2 linked regions of the Thalassospira sp. TSL5-1 genome follow. The protein of the gene in region 2 binds, or shares a complex with, the protein of the main gene of each other region. Links are inferred from orthologs where the notes say so. Each region holds a gene or a part of one and is shown on either strand. Other genes may lie near its edges.

Region 1 (6,949 bases), 630 kb from region 2 along the record:
GGATCAGTCGATAATAAAACCTTGCCCGTTACGCCGCGCATCACCCACCGCATCAAGCCGATTGGCGAAACTGTTAAAGGATGCTGCGTGAACACCGCCAAAGAACATGTCGCTTTCCTGCCAACGATGTTGTTCGTTTAAATGCAACCGGTCGAGAAGACCGGCATCAAAACCGGGTTCAATCGAGAGCAGGTTGTCGTCAAAGTGCATGCGCGGGGCAACAATCGCGTCTTCCAGCGACATGCCAAACACATCAAGGTTCAGCAAAACCTGCATCATGGTGGACCGAATGCGGTTGGACCCGCCCGACCCCAGCGCCACCAACGCCCCGTCATTGGCAAGGTACAGGGCGGGCGTCATCATCGATGTCATGCGCACGCCACACGGCCAGTCGTGAAAGCCTTCAGGCGATAAATCGGCCTCGCCCAGCATGTTATTAAGCAAAATGCCACTGCCCGGAATCATGCGCCCGGATGTTGACCCGTTTGACAGGGTGACAGACGCCAGATTGCCCAAATCATCGACCACGGAAATATGGGTGGTGCCATTTTGGGTTAAGGGGCGGTCGCCAATCAGCGTGCGGTATCCTTCGCAAAATTCATCGCCCAGAATGGAGGGGGCAGCGCCAAATTCGCCGCGCACAACCGATGTCGTTTTGAGAATGGCCGAAACCATATCGAGATGGCGGGCATCACCAAACGAACCCAAATCCAGGTCACGTGCCAGTTTAAGGCCAAAGCCCGCCAAAACCCCACCCGATGCCGGGGGTGGATTAAGCACAAACTTGCCCTGCCGCCCGCGCACCAGCAGCGGGTCACGCAGCAAAACCCGGTATTTCGCCAAATCATCTGCCGTCAAATACCCACCCGATTGCGCACAGGCCGCAATCAGCGCCGTTGCCAAATCGCCCCGATAAAAACTATCCGCTCCGTTTTGCACCAGTTCATCAATTGATGCTGCCAGTTCGGGTTGCTGATGGCGGGTATTGGTCGCAATCACCTTGAAATCATCGTCGTCTTTTTGAGGTGCACCATATGTTTTGCGGGTTTCCGCGCAAAAACCCAAAAGCGGGGTAACGATATTCATCACATAATGCTGGAACGGGTCAATTCGCACACCATCACGCGCAAGGCTGCGCGCCGGGGCGGCCAAATCCGCCATTGGCATACCGGCCAAATCGCGATGAACGGCAAACAGGCCCGCCACAACGCCCGGTGTTGCCACCGCACCATAACCACCGTGAAATTCCTGCTCCACGCCACCGGCAAAGGTGGCAATGCAGCTTTTAAATTCCAGTTGTTCTGCCGGGCGTTTTGCCAGCGGTGTTTCAACAAAAAAATCATAAAGACGGGGCGGTTTGCCTGCCGGGCGGGCCATTAAAAAACCGCCCCCACCCAGGGAGGCCAAAACCGGTTCGGCAACACAGGCGGCCCACATGGCGGCAATAACGGCATCAAAGGCCGTGCCGCCAGCTTCCAGCACGTCGCGCGCGGCACGGGCCGTTTCAATATGTCCTGCCGCCACCGCACCCCGTGTTTTCATTTCTTCGCCCCTGCCAAAACCTGTTTCATGGGCGGCACCAGCAGGGCCGCATCAATGCGGGTGGCGCCCACATTGACCCGCCAATCCAAATGCGGGCCGGTCGCCCGGCCACTGGCACCCGAATGGGCAATCACCTCGCCCTGATGGACCACATCACCTACTTTGACATCAATTTTCGACAGATGCAAAAAGGCCGACACAACCCCCAACCCATGATCGACAAACAGGGTTGCCCCGGAAAAATACATATCGGGATGAGCCAGAGTGACCACGCCATCCGCCGGGGCAACAATCGGCGTGCCACTGGGCACGGCAACATCCACCCCCCAATGCGGGGCACGCGGTTCGCCGTTCAAAATACGCTGGGAACCATAAACACCGCTAATCGGCCCGGTCGCGGGCCAGATAAACCCGGATTTATAATATTCCTGATCATACCTAGCGACCCTGGCTTCGCGGGCCTGACGGGAATCATCATGGATGCGGTCCATCACGGCTGGGTCAGGTGTAACCATTTTTTTGGGCAGGCCATCAATGCGCTGAATGTCAAAGGTGCGATGGGTGACGGGATAGGAAAACTGTTCGGTGCTGCCATCCTTGTGCAGCAGCGTCACCGTGGCCGGGCCTTCATAATCGCGCGAAAAACCCAGCACAAAATTGCCATCGGGCGCAATGGTATCAATTTTTTCGCCGTCCAGTTCTACCGCCGTACCGGGCGTTGTTTCGCCAAAGACGATCCCGCCCTGGATAAAGCTGCCTTTAAAGACGGGTTCTGCCGCCTGCGCCATAAGCGGCATGGCACCCACAATCCCCATCAGGGTTAAGGCAACGGCAACATATTTAGAACGCATTATAGCAGGCTCCCTTGGCGGTCATCTTCTTTGGGGGTGGGGTCTTTTTTACGGCGCGGCTTTTTGGGCTTTTCCGCAGCAGGACTGGTGGCCGCGGCTTCCGCCTGTGGGGCGGATGCCGCCGGTTGCGAAGGTTTTTCAACCTGCGGCGCGGGGGTACCAGTTGCAGGGCTGTTTACAGCCGATGTATCCCCGGCAAGCTGCATATCCGCGCTGCCATCCTGCATTTCCAGGCGGTAATGTTGCCCCATTGCCAACATGGCGGCATGATCGATCAATTTGCCATCGGCATCGCGCACCACGGCAAACCCGCGTTTTAAAACATTGCGATAGGAAAAGCTTTCCAGCAAACGGTCATACCGTGCCAATCCTTCGCGTTCCCGCACAAGGGTATTTTGCATGGCACGTTTCAAACGCTCGCTTAAATCCTGGATCTGGCGGTTATTACGGCGAATATCGTTTTTGGCATCGTTGGGGCGCAAGCCTGCCGATGCGCGATCCAGGCGGGATTTTTGCTGCTGCACCTGCCGGTCAATCACGGCTTGCAGTTTCAGCCCGGCATTTCCCAGCCGGTTGCGTTTTTCCGACAGCTGTTCGCGCGGGCTTGCAAGGCGCGATGCGGTTTCGTTCAGCCGTGCGCGTGCCTGCTGCAAAACAGATTGCGTGGCACGTGGCAATCGGTCCGACCAGTTATCCAGGCTTTGTGCCCGATCTTCAAGCATACGGCGCGGGTCGCCCAGCGCACGGGCGGCACTTTCCAGCCCCATGCGTTTATCACCCGCCGATCGGCGCACCGCACCAATCAGGCGCTGGCCGTCGTCATTAACCTGGGCCAGCAAATCCAGCCGCACAGGTACGGCCTTTTCGGCGGCCCCGGTGGGTGTCGGTGCCCGCAGATCAGATACAAAATCGATCAGGGTGGTATCGGTTTCATGGCCGACTGCCGAAATGACGGGAATGGTAGATTCCGCCACCGCACGGGCAACAATTTCCTCGTTAAAGGACCATAAATCTTCCAGCGAGCCGCCACCGCGTGCAACAATCAACACATCGGGGCGCGGAATATCGCCATAAGGCAGCAATTCGTTAAAACCGCGCACGGCGTGGGCCACCTGCTCTGCTGCCCCTTTGCCCTGCACCAGCACGGGCCATAACAGAACGCGACGCGGGAACCGTTCGCGCAGGCGGTGCATGATATCGCGAATCACGGCACCCGTAGGCGAAGTGACAATACCAATCACCTCGGGCAAAAACGGAATGGGACGTTTGCGGTCCGCATCAAACAGGCCTTCGGCGGCCAGTTTCTTTTTGCGATCTTCCAGCAATTTCAGAAGTGCGCCTTCGCCAGCAACTTCCATGCTGTCGATCACGATCTGATATTTGGACCGGCCCGGAAAGGTCGTTAAGCGCCCGGTGACGATCACTTCCATGCCATCTTCGGGGGAAATGCCAAGTTTGCTGGCAACTCCGCGCCAGCAAACGGCATCCAGCACGGCATTGTCATCCTTGAGGGCCAAATAAAGATGGCCGCTGGAGGCACGTTTGAAACCGGAAATTTCGCCGCGCACCCGAACAAACGAAAAGGCATCCTCGACCGTGCGTTTAAGCGCGTTGGACAGGTCGGATACCGAAAATTCCGGCAGGTTGCCGGATTGTTGCGGTTGCGGGGCGTATGGGTCGAACAAATCTTGCGTCATCAAGGCTACTTTATGCTAAAAGCCCGCGTGAATTATTAACGCGGTTGCGTAATTTGTTACGCACTGAAGATGTGAAGCCTAAAGGATCATATCTGGACCATCAAGCAGTCGGGGTAAAAGTCATGAAAGTTCTGGTCGTTGGCGGCGGTGGACGGGAACACGCATTATGTTGGGCCATTGCGCGTAGCCCGCGTTTAACCAAACTGTGGTGTGCACCGGGCAATGCCGGCATTGCCGATTCCGCACAATGTGTCGCCATTTCCGATGGCGATATTCCTGGCCTGGTCACTTTCGCCCGCGACAATGGCGTTGATCTGGTGGTTGTCGGGCCCGAGGCCCCGCTGGTGGCGGGCCTAGTGGATGCCCTGGATGACGCCGGGATCAAATCCTTTGGCTGTTCCAAGGCAGCCGCACAGCTTGAAGGCTCCAAGGGTTTCATGAAGGATATGGTGGCCAAATTCGGCGTGCCGACTGCTGCCTATGGCCGCTTTACCACCCCTGCCGATGCCAAGGCCTTTGTTGAAAAACAGGGCGCACCGATTGTGGTGAAAACCGATGGCCTTGCTGCTGGCAAGGGTGTGACAATTTGCCAGACGGTTGAAGAAGCCAACGCTGCCATTGACGAGTGCATGGTCGGCGGCAAATTTGGCGATGCCGGTGCGGAAATCGTGATCGAGGAATTTATGACCGGCGAGGAAGCCTCCTTCTTTGCCGTGTGTGATGGCAAAAATGTTATTCCGCTGGTCGCAGCCCAGGACCACAAAGCCGTTGGCGAGGGCGATACAGGCCCCAATACCGGCGGCATGGGCGCCTATAGCCCCGCCCCGGTTTTCACCGCCACCGTTGAAGAACGTGTGATGCGTGACATCATCGTACCGACCGTCAAAGGCATGGCCGCCGAGGGCCATCCGTTCAAGGGTGTGCTGTTTGCCGGTTTGATGATTGATGAAAACGAAAACCCCAAGCTGATCGAATATAACATCCGCTTTGGCGACCCTGAATGCCAGGTTTTGATGAGCCGCCTGAAGTCGGATGTTTTGGATATTCTCGACGGGGCCGCCAACGGCACGCTGGACCAGGTAAAACCCGAATGGTTTGACGAAACCGCGATGGTGGTGGTGATGGCCGCCAAGGGGTATCCCGGATCCTATGAAAAAGGCACGGAAATTCGCAATGTTGCGGCAGCCGATGCGCTCGATAAGGTTAAAATCCTGCATGCGGGCACCAAAATGGATGGCGACCGCCTGACCGCCACCGGTGGCCGTGTTTTAGGTGTTACCGCACGGGGCAACAGTGTTAGCGAAGCGCAAAAACGCGCCTATGAAGCGGTAGACAAAATCGACTGGCCGGAGGGTTTTTGCCGCCGTGATATTGGCTGGCGGGCTGTTGCGCGCGAAAAGAACTGACCTGATGGCAATCATCTGTTTGCCGTAATCTTTTTTTAGTACAGTCTGTTCCTGCCTTTACCGTGATCCGTTAACCATAACGGATCACGGCACTTCCGCCTTATTCAGGAACAGCCTGTATGAAAACTCCCAGCGCAAGTCACGCATCGGCGCGAAAAACACTGCTGCGTCCGTTAAAAGTTTCGATCACGCTTGCCACTATCGGACTGATGATTTCGCTAGCCTTTCTGGCCTTTTCGGCGTGGCGATCGGCAAGTCGGCTTGACCCGCTGGAACATCACATCCATTACCTTCACAAGCTTCAGCAAATTGATGTGGGGATCAGCAAATTGCTGGTGCAGCATCTTGGCAACCAGGTTCCGCCGGACCCGTCCGAACTGCAAAGTATTCGTAGCAATATTGAACAGTTACAAACAGCAAGTGGCGCACTATCGGAAGCAACACCACAAAACCTGCAAGCCGCAGATGACTATCTGAAACCGCCAATCGACAATCCGCGCAGCAATCTGGTGGGTGCATTATCGCTGATCCGCGAAATCAATGCCGAAGAAAGCCGCCTGCAACAGCAAACCGTCAAAAATGCACGCCAGTCGGCCAATCAGGAAATGACCGTGGCGCTGGTGGCCCTGGCGATCATTCCACTTTTTTCACTTGCCCTGATCGTATGGTTTCAGCGGCGGTCCTTTCGCGCAGTCAACCGGCTGTCCGAATTGCTTGATAATGTCGGCAATCTGGAATTTTCCAATATTCGCCCGCTGTCAGACAATGATCCGCTAACACCGATTTACGCCCACTATAACGATATGACCACGCGCCTGCGCGATGCGGCCAAACAGCAAAGCGAATATACCGAACAATTGCAGGCACAGGTGCGTGCCGCTGCCGAAACCCTGTTACGCCAGCAGGACGAACTGGAAAATGGTGCGAGGCTTGCAGCCATTGGCGAGTTTTCCGCCCGGCTGGCCCATGAGCTGCGCAACCCCATTTCCGGCATATCAATGGCGCTGCATAATCTGGAAATCGAAATAGAAGATGCCGACCACAAGGAACGCATCACCCTGATTACCGAAGAAATGGACCGCATCACACGGCTGCTAAATTCATTGCTGCAAAGCCGCCCCTTCCTGCATGAAGAAGCCGTAACGATCCCGGCGGAACAATTGATTGGCGATGTGATTAAACTGTTTGGCTATCGCCTGCCCGAACATATCACCATGACATCGGAAATCGAGGCGGGTGATGTTTTCCTGCCGCGTGATACAGTCCGCCAGATTTTGCTGAATCTCTTGAAAAATGCCTGCGAGGCTATGGGAGATAATGCAGGCAAAATCGTCATTCGTTTTGTTACGGATGACAAAAATGCACAATTGATCCTGTCTGATTCCGGCCCCGGTTATCCCGCAGCTTTACTGGGTAAAGGGGTGCGCCCCCTGCAATCAGCCAAACCCAACGG
Region 2 (6,818 bases):
GTGGATCGGGGGATGATACGACGTTATCCAGATTGGCCGATGACGTGATCAGCTATGTAACGACAGGGCGCACCGTTGCCGAAAACCAGCGCGCACTTGTCGCGGGGCAGGGGTGTGGGACGGATGCGTCATTGTTTGGTAATGGCGATTGCAAGGTGGATTCCGGGGCGGTGATGGGGTTTGTTGATCGCAATGGGTCATCGGCAATTGCGCCGCTTTCGGGGGCACGTTCCACTGTTTATGCGGTTAACGCGCCGGTCGAGGATTGGGGCAAACCCGGCCACAGGCGATTACACCCGCTTGGCAATTCAGCCGATGTCATGATCGTTGATCTGCCACCTGCCGCCAGCCAGCTTGATCAGCCCGGGCGAGGGGATGGGCCTGTTGCCTCCCGCAAGGATGAGGCGGCAAAGACGGGCAATCGGCATAATGGGGATACGGATACCCCGCCCGTTGTGGCGCAAAAGGATATGGCTTCCCTGCCAGACGATGCCCCGCGCACGGAAACGGCAGCCCTGCCTGATGCGAAACCGGCCAGCAACAATAAAGACCGATCCGCACAGGAAACTGCGGGAACCGATAATGTGAATGGACCGCAGGCCAGCGTTGCACCGGATGCCATGCAAGCGGATGCGCCAGGCAAAATGCCGGATGTTGAACCGGGTCACGTATCTAAATCCAAATTGCCGCCCGCACCAGCGGGGGCCAAAGCGGTAAATAAAACCTCGTTAAAAGGGGGTGTTGTCGGGCCGGATGCCCATAAGCAGGCATCGGGTCAGGATGCCTTTGAAACATCGGCACGGGATGCGGTCAGTGCGGGGAAATATGTTGTGCTGGGCAGTTTTAACAGCCAGAAGCGCGCCCGCATCGCCCTGGATCAGTTTTCGCAATATCATCCGCAATTGATTCCTGCGACGGTAGAGGGTACCCCTTATCTTAGAATTGCAGTAGGTCCAATGAATATGGCGCGGGCAAATGACTTGCGCCTTGTTACTGCCAAAAATGGCGTTAAGGATTCGTGGATTTTAAATATCGTCGGCAGCGGAGAATAGATTTGCCAAAAATAGTGCGAAATGCGGTCGGCCGCTATGCAACGCTTGCGGTCGCAGTGACCTTTGGTGCCGCATTGGGCGGATGTAGTGCACAGGCTGGGCCGTCGTCTCCTGCCGCGAATGGTCTGGTGTCACATGTCGCCGAATATAAGCTGCGGCTGGTTTCGACCAGTGCCAATAGCTCTGTTGTTGCTGCGCGGGGGGCCTTTGGTTTTCGGTTTGAAAAGGTGTGTGACGGCTGGATTTCCGAATATCGCAATTCGCTGATTTTGCAGGGCCCTCAGGGTGGTGCGATTAATTCATCCTATAGCATGACGCAGTGGGAAGATTTTGCGGCAAAACATTATCGGTTTCGCGTGCGCGACTTTCAGGACGGTTATTTGACTGACGAAGTAAACGGCGATGCCGAACGCCTGGATGACAAGGTTGTGGTGCATTACGAAAAGCCGGTTGAAGTCACCGAGGACCTGCCTGTTGATACCCTGTTTCCGACCCAGCATTCGATCAAGCTTATGCAGCATGCGATGGATGGCGAGGGATATAGCAATGACCGGGTGTTTGACGGCGCGGGTGATACACCGGTTTATCGTATTTCCGCAGTGATTTCTGGTGCGAAAAAGGCTGAAAACGCCGCACGCGATGAAGACCATATCGTCGATAAGCCATTTCATCGTATTAGCATGGCCTTTTTCCCGATGGATGATGACGCAGAACAGCCTGCTTACGAAATGTCGGTTGATTATGGCCAGAACGGGATTACCCAGGGACTGGTACAAAACTTTGGCGATTTCAAACTGCGGGGCGATTTGATCAAGGTACGTGAATTGCCGCCGCCGCAATGTGATTAAAGACAAACCGCTTTAAGGGCGGGTTTGGCCTTCCATATGAAACCATATGAAATGAAAAATGACCTGTCGCCTGTGGAGGGCGGCGGGTCATTTTTTTATGAACAGGGTTTGGGGCCGTATGTTGACGTCATATGCCGTGATACCGGCGTAAAGGAACCCGCCGTTTTGCCAACATGAAACAAAACGGATATTGCCAACTTGGAAATGTTGCCGCCCGGATGTGCGGAATTATGCGACGATGGAGCCCCGGCTGTCGCAACAATAAAGGTCGTACAGTGTTTTGATGATGCGGACGGCTTCTTCGCCATTGAGGGAATAATAGATTGTCTGTGCTTCGCGCCGCGTCTTGACCAACTGGTCCCGCCGCAATCTCGCAAGATGCTGGGACAGGGCAGACTGGCTTAACCCGATGATCTTTTCAAGTTCGCCGACAGATCGTTCGCCATTGTGTAACTGGCATAAGATCATCAATCGACTTTGGTTGCTCATGGCCTTGAGGAGGGCGCTGGCCCTTCCGGCTTGTTGTTCTAATTCTTTTATTTCCATGTGCCTCATTTCATTCCGGTCGTGATCCCGGTTGTGAATGCGTGATAATTTACCCCGTTATCACAGATGGAACGTTGTCCATCTTTTCACAACTGTGGCTCATTTGTAGGCTGATCGCGGGCAGGCATAAGTGTGATGCCATCCGCATTCCTGTTCAAAAGTATTATATTTGTCTATTCGAGCAGTCGCAAAGTCTGATTTGTAAATTGACGGAAAACTTTAAGATTACTTCGCAAAAACGGGCCAAATTGGACTTTGGTCGGGTTTATTTGAAGATGTATGTGATTTATGCCAAGGCAGGTTGCGCCCAAATATGCAAAGAAGAATTAAATTGCAATTGTTTCTTGGTTGCGTCAACCCAAGCGTTACATATTGTTACAACAAGCCGGGCATATGATCATTTAGAGGCGGCAGGGCCGCTTTGGGTGATAATGCAAAACAAACCGGCATATAAACGGGAGGCAGCAGACGGGTATGGCAACATTGTTTGTTTCGCATCGTGCCTGCATTGAGCATGATCCTGGCCACGGCCACCCGGAGCAACCGGACCGCCTGCGGGTTATTCAACGGGTTCTTGAAGCCGAAGAATTCATGTTTTTGCATCGTGAAGAGGCGCGGCGGGCCGATATCGACCTGATCAAACGGGTGCATGACCCGGTCTATGTGGATCGCATCTTTGCCAAAATTCCCGAAAAGGGCGAAATATCGCTGGATGGCGATACCTATGTATCACCCGCCTCGGGCGAGGCGGCATTGCGGGCGGTTGGCGGGTCCTGTGTTGCGGTGGATGCGGTGATGCAGGGGCATGAACGCAATGCCTTTGTCGGGGTGCGCCCACCGGGGCATCATGCCGAATATGAACGCGCAATGGGCTTTTGCCTGTTTAACAATGCAGCGGTTGCCGCGCGCTATGCGCGGGAAACTTATGGCATCAAGCGGGTTGCGGTGATGGATTTCGATGTGCATCACGGCAATGGTACGCAGGATCTTTTTTATCATGATCCTGATCTGTTTTATTGCTCTACCCATCAATGGCCGCTTTATCCCGGCACAGGCGACCCGATGGATCGGGGATGTGCCAATAATATCCTGAATGTTGGGCTGACGGCAGGTGCGGGCACGGCAGAAATCCAAAAGGCGTTTCATGACTATGTGGTTCCCGGTCTGATCGATTTTGCCCCGGAATTGTTGATTGTTTCTGCCGGGTTTGATGCGCATCGTAATGACCCGCTGGCAGGCCTGGCCCTGGTGGAAAGTGATTTTACCTGGATGACCGAGCAGCTTTTGGCCGTCGCCGGGCAATGTTGCGAGAACCGTTTGGTATCGATTCTGGAAGGCGGATATGATCTGCCGTCGCTGGCATCCTCGGTATTGGCGCATGTGCGGGCCTTGATGACGGGGTGATCCAACCGTCAATCGCAATCTGACGGAGAAATTGCGTGATATGGGCAAAGTCGGGCCGGGCTTTGTATTGCCCTGCTGGGGCCTTGCGCGTAAACTCCGCCCAGCCAATAAAAAGGAGCAAACATGTCGGACGCAAATCCTGTAATTCCCGAAGATATCGCCAAACTGAGCTTCGAGGAGGCTTTGGGCCAGCTTGAAAATCTGGTGCGGCAGCTTGAACAGGGGCAGGTGGGCCTTGATGACGCGATTGCATCCTATGAACGCGGGGCCGCATTGAAACGCCATTGCGCAGACAAATTGCGGGCGGCCGAAGAACGCATCGAAAAAATTACGCTGGGGGCGGATGGCAAACCCGGCGCAACAGCCACCGAAATCGAATAACCACATTCAAGGCGGAGTCCCGGGTGAGCTATGACCTGATTTCTGCGCTGGGAGAGGCATCGGCCGATCTTGGCGACATGCTTGACAAAATTCTGCCGCGTCCTGACGGGCAGATTGAAGAACGCCTGTTTGAGGCGATGCGGTATTCGACAATGGGCGAAGGCAAACGCCTGCGACCGTTTTTGGTCATGGCGTCTTCCGCGCTTTTCAAGGTATCACGGACATCGGCGCTTCGTGTGGCCGCCGCGATTGAAATGGTGCATACCTATTCGCTGATCCATGACGATTTGCCCGCCATGGATAACGATGATCTGCGGCGCGGCAAACCGAGCTGCCATAAGCAGTTTGACGAGGCAACCGCCATTCTGGCGGGTGATGCCCTGTTGACCCAGGCCTTTGAAGTGCTGGCCGATGAAGAAACCCACCCCGACCCCCGTGTCTGCACCCAGCTTGTGCGCGCGATGGCGCGGGCGGCAGGCCCCTATGGCATGGTCGGTGGGCAAATGATTGATCTGACCGGCGAGGGCAAAAGCCTGAGCGAAACGCAGGTGACGCAATTGCACTTGCTTAAAACCGGGCGGATATTCGCCTTTGCCTGTGAAGCCGGGGCAATTTTGGGCAAGGCCCCCAATACAATGCGTGTGGGACTGCGGGCCTATGCCCATGACATGGGGCTGGCCTTCCAGATCAAGGATGACCTTCTGGATGTAGAAGCCAGCAGTAATGATCTGGGCAAAACGGCAGGCAAGGACCAGGAGCAGGAAAAATCCACTTATGTGAAGCTGCTGGGCCTGGAGCGGGCCCGCGAGCAGGCACAGATGCTGTGTGATCAGGCCATTCATCATCTTGACGCGTTTGATGACGAGGCAGAGCCCTTGCGGGCGGTTGCGCGATTTGTGATTGATCGCAAACGCTGACCCATAGGGCAAAACAGAGCTGCCTTATGCCGGAGATGCAGGAAAAACCCGCCTATCATGCAGGCTTTCGGGACCGGGTGTTTGACAAGGACCCGTTCCCGTTGGCCCTGTGGTACCCGTCAGAGGGCACAGAAACGCCAGTACGCCATATGGGCGTTGCCAGCATGGCGGTCCGCAATGGTGATTTCGCGCCGGGCGGGCCGTTTCCACTGGTACTGATTTCGCATGGCTCGGAAGGGCACCGTTTTGTGCATTTCTGGCTGGCGGAATATCTGGCCCGGCGCGGCTATATTGTCGCGGCGTTGCAGCATAATGGCGATAATTACCTTGATGCCGCGGATGCGCGGTCATTGGCGATTATTGAACGGCGCCCGCTGGAAATGAAACAGGCGCTGGACCTTCTGTTGGCGCAGGATGATATTGCCCCGCATATTGATGCCACCCGCATTTGCGCCCTGGGGCATTCGGCGGGCGGGGCAACGGTTTTCAAACTGGCGGGCTGGCAGTTCGATGCCGGGGAATGGCAGCGTTATTGCGCCATCAATCGCGACTCAGACCGGGTGATTTGCGAATTTGTGCCTGATCAGAGGGCGTTAAACCGTTTGCACGATCGCTATGGTGCGCCAATTGTGCCTGCCGGCGATGACCGCATTTCGGCCATCATTGCCATTGCGCCGGCCTTTGGCGTGGCGGCAACATCCGCCGGGTTTGAAAATGTTGATGTTCCGATGCTGGTGATCGAGGCGGAAACCGATGAAGTTTTGCCCCATGATGTCAATGCTGCGCGTTTTCGCCAGTTGTTGCAGGGTAGGGCCGGTTTTGTGCGCATCAAGGGGGCGGGGCATTATTCGTTTTTGCCACCCTGTACCGATTTTATTGCGCAAAATTTCCCCCATTTGTGCCGGGATTTTGGCCGCGAAAGACAGCATATTCATAACAGTGTGCAGCAGCTTGTCGGGCATTTTCTGGATCGTGTTTTAACGCGCTGAATTTGGCGTAATTTCGGGGTCGCTAATTTTGTTTAACCCCGCTATTTTACGGCCCTTGCAATGGGATTGCCAAAGCGTCACCCTGTTGTCATGAAATCAAACGCTGAGAGAACACAAAAATCGAGTTCGGCATGACCACCTCCAAGACCCCGCTGCTTGACACTGTTACGATCCCGTCAGACCTGCGCAAGTTGCAGCCAGCGCAACTGCGACAGCTTGCCGATGAATTGCGACAGGAAACCATTGATGCCGTCTCGGTCACGGGCGGGCATTTGGGGGCCGGGCTGGGTGTGGTCGAACTGACCGTTGCCATCCATTACCTGTTTGATACCCCGCATGACCGTTTGATCTGGGATGTGGGGCATCAGTGCTATCCGCATAAAATTCTGACCGGGCGGCGTGACCGTATTCGTACCCTGCGCCAGGGCGGCGGGCTGTCGGGCTTTACCAAACGCGCGGAATCCGAATATGACCCGTTTGGGGCGGGCCATAGCTCTACCTCGATTTCGGCGGGTTTGGGCATGGCGGTGGCCAATCAGCTATCGGATGACAAACGCAAAAACGTGATTGCCGTGATTGGCGATGGCGCGATGAGTGCGGGCATGGCCTATGAAGCCATGAACAATGCGGCTGCGACCGACCAGCGCCTGATTGTGATTTTGAACGACAATGACATGTCGA

What was found.
Region 1: the proteins of LF95_RS04920 (region 2) and xseA are in contact, whole or in part, in a cryo-EM structure (PDB 8TXR), measured with the Escherichia coli proteins. The link is inferred for Thalassospira sp. TSL5-1 from one-to-one orthologs.

Annotation. Positions count from the first base shown.
Region 1 is NZ_KV880637.1:406,490-413,438, reverse strand. What follows is about bases 1,742-4,611. They hold xseA (exodeoxyribonuclease VII large subunit), read right to left. Parts: upstream 4,091-4,611; coding sequence 2,393-4,090; downstream 1,742-2,392. Other genes in these bases: purD (phosphoribosylamine--glycine ligase), read left to right, coding at 4,213-4,611; LF95_RS01975 (M23 family metallopeptidase), read right to left, coding at 1,742-2,393. Also shown: LF95_RS01980 (gamma-glutamyltransferase family protein), read right to left, coding at 4-1,542; more of LF95_RS01975, read right to left, coding at 1,539-1,741; more of purD, read left to right, coding at 4,612-5,496; LF95_RS01960 (sensor histidine kinase), read left to right, coding at 5,616-6,949. UniProt on the Escherichia coli protein: Bidirectionally degrades single-stranded DNA into large acid-insoluble oligonucleotides, which are then degraded further into small acid-soluble oligonucleotides.
Region 2 is NZ_KV880637.1:1,033,655-1,040,472, forward strand. Bases 2,864-5,602 are described here. They hold LF95_RS04920 (exodeoxyribonuclease VII small subunit), read left to right. Parts: upstream 2,864-3,973; coding sequence 3,974-4,231; downstream 4,232-5,602. Other genes in these bases: LF95_RS04915 (histone deacetylase family protein), read left to right, coding at 2,921-3,850; LF95_RS04925 (polyprenyl synthetase family protein), read left to right, coding at 4,309-5,148; LF95_RS04930 (alpha/beta hydrolase family protein), read left to right, coding at 5,175-5,602. In the rest of the region: LF95_RS04900 (SPOR domain-containing protein), read left to right, coding at 1-1,052; LF95_RS04905 (EipB family protein), read left to right, coding at 1,055-1,900; LF95_RS04910 (ArsR/SmtB family transcription factor), read right to left, coding at 2,129-2,446; more of LF95_RS04930, read left to right, coding at 5,603-6,137; dxs (1-deoxy-D-xylulose-5-phosphate synthase), read left to right, coding at 6,269-6,818. UniProt on the Escherichia coli protein: Bidirectionally degrades single-stranded DNA into large acid-insoluble oligonucleotides, which are then degraded further into small acid-soluble oligonucleotides.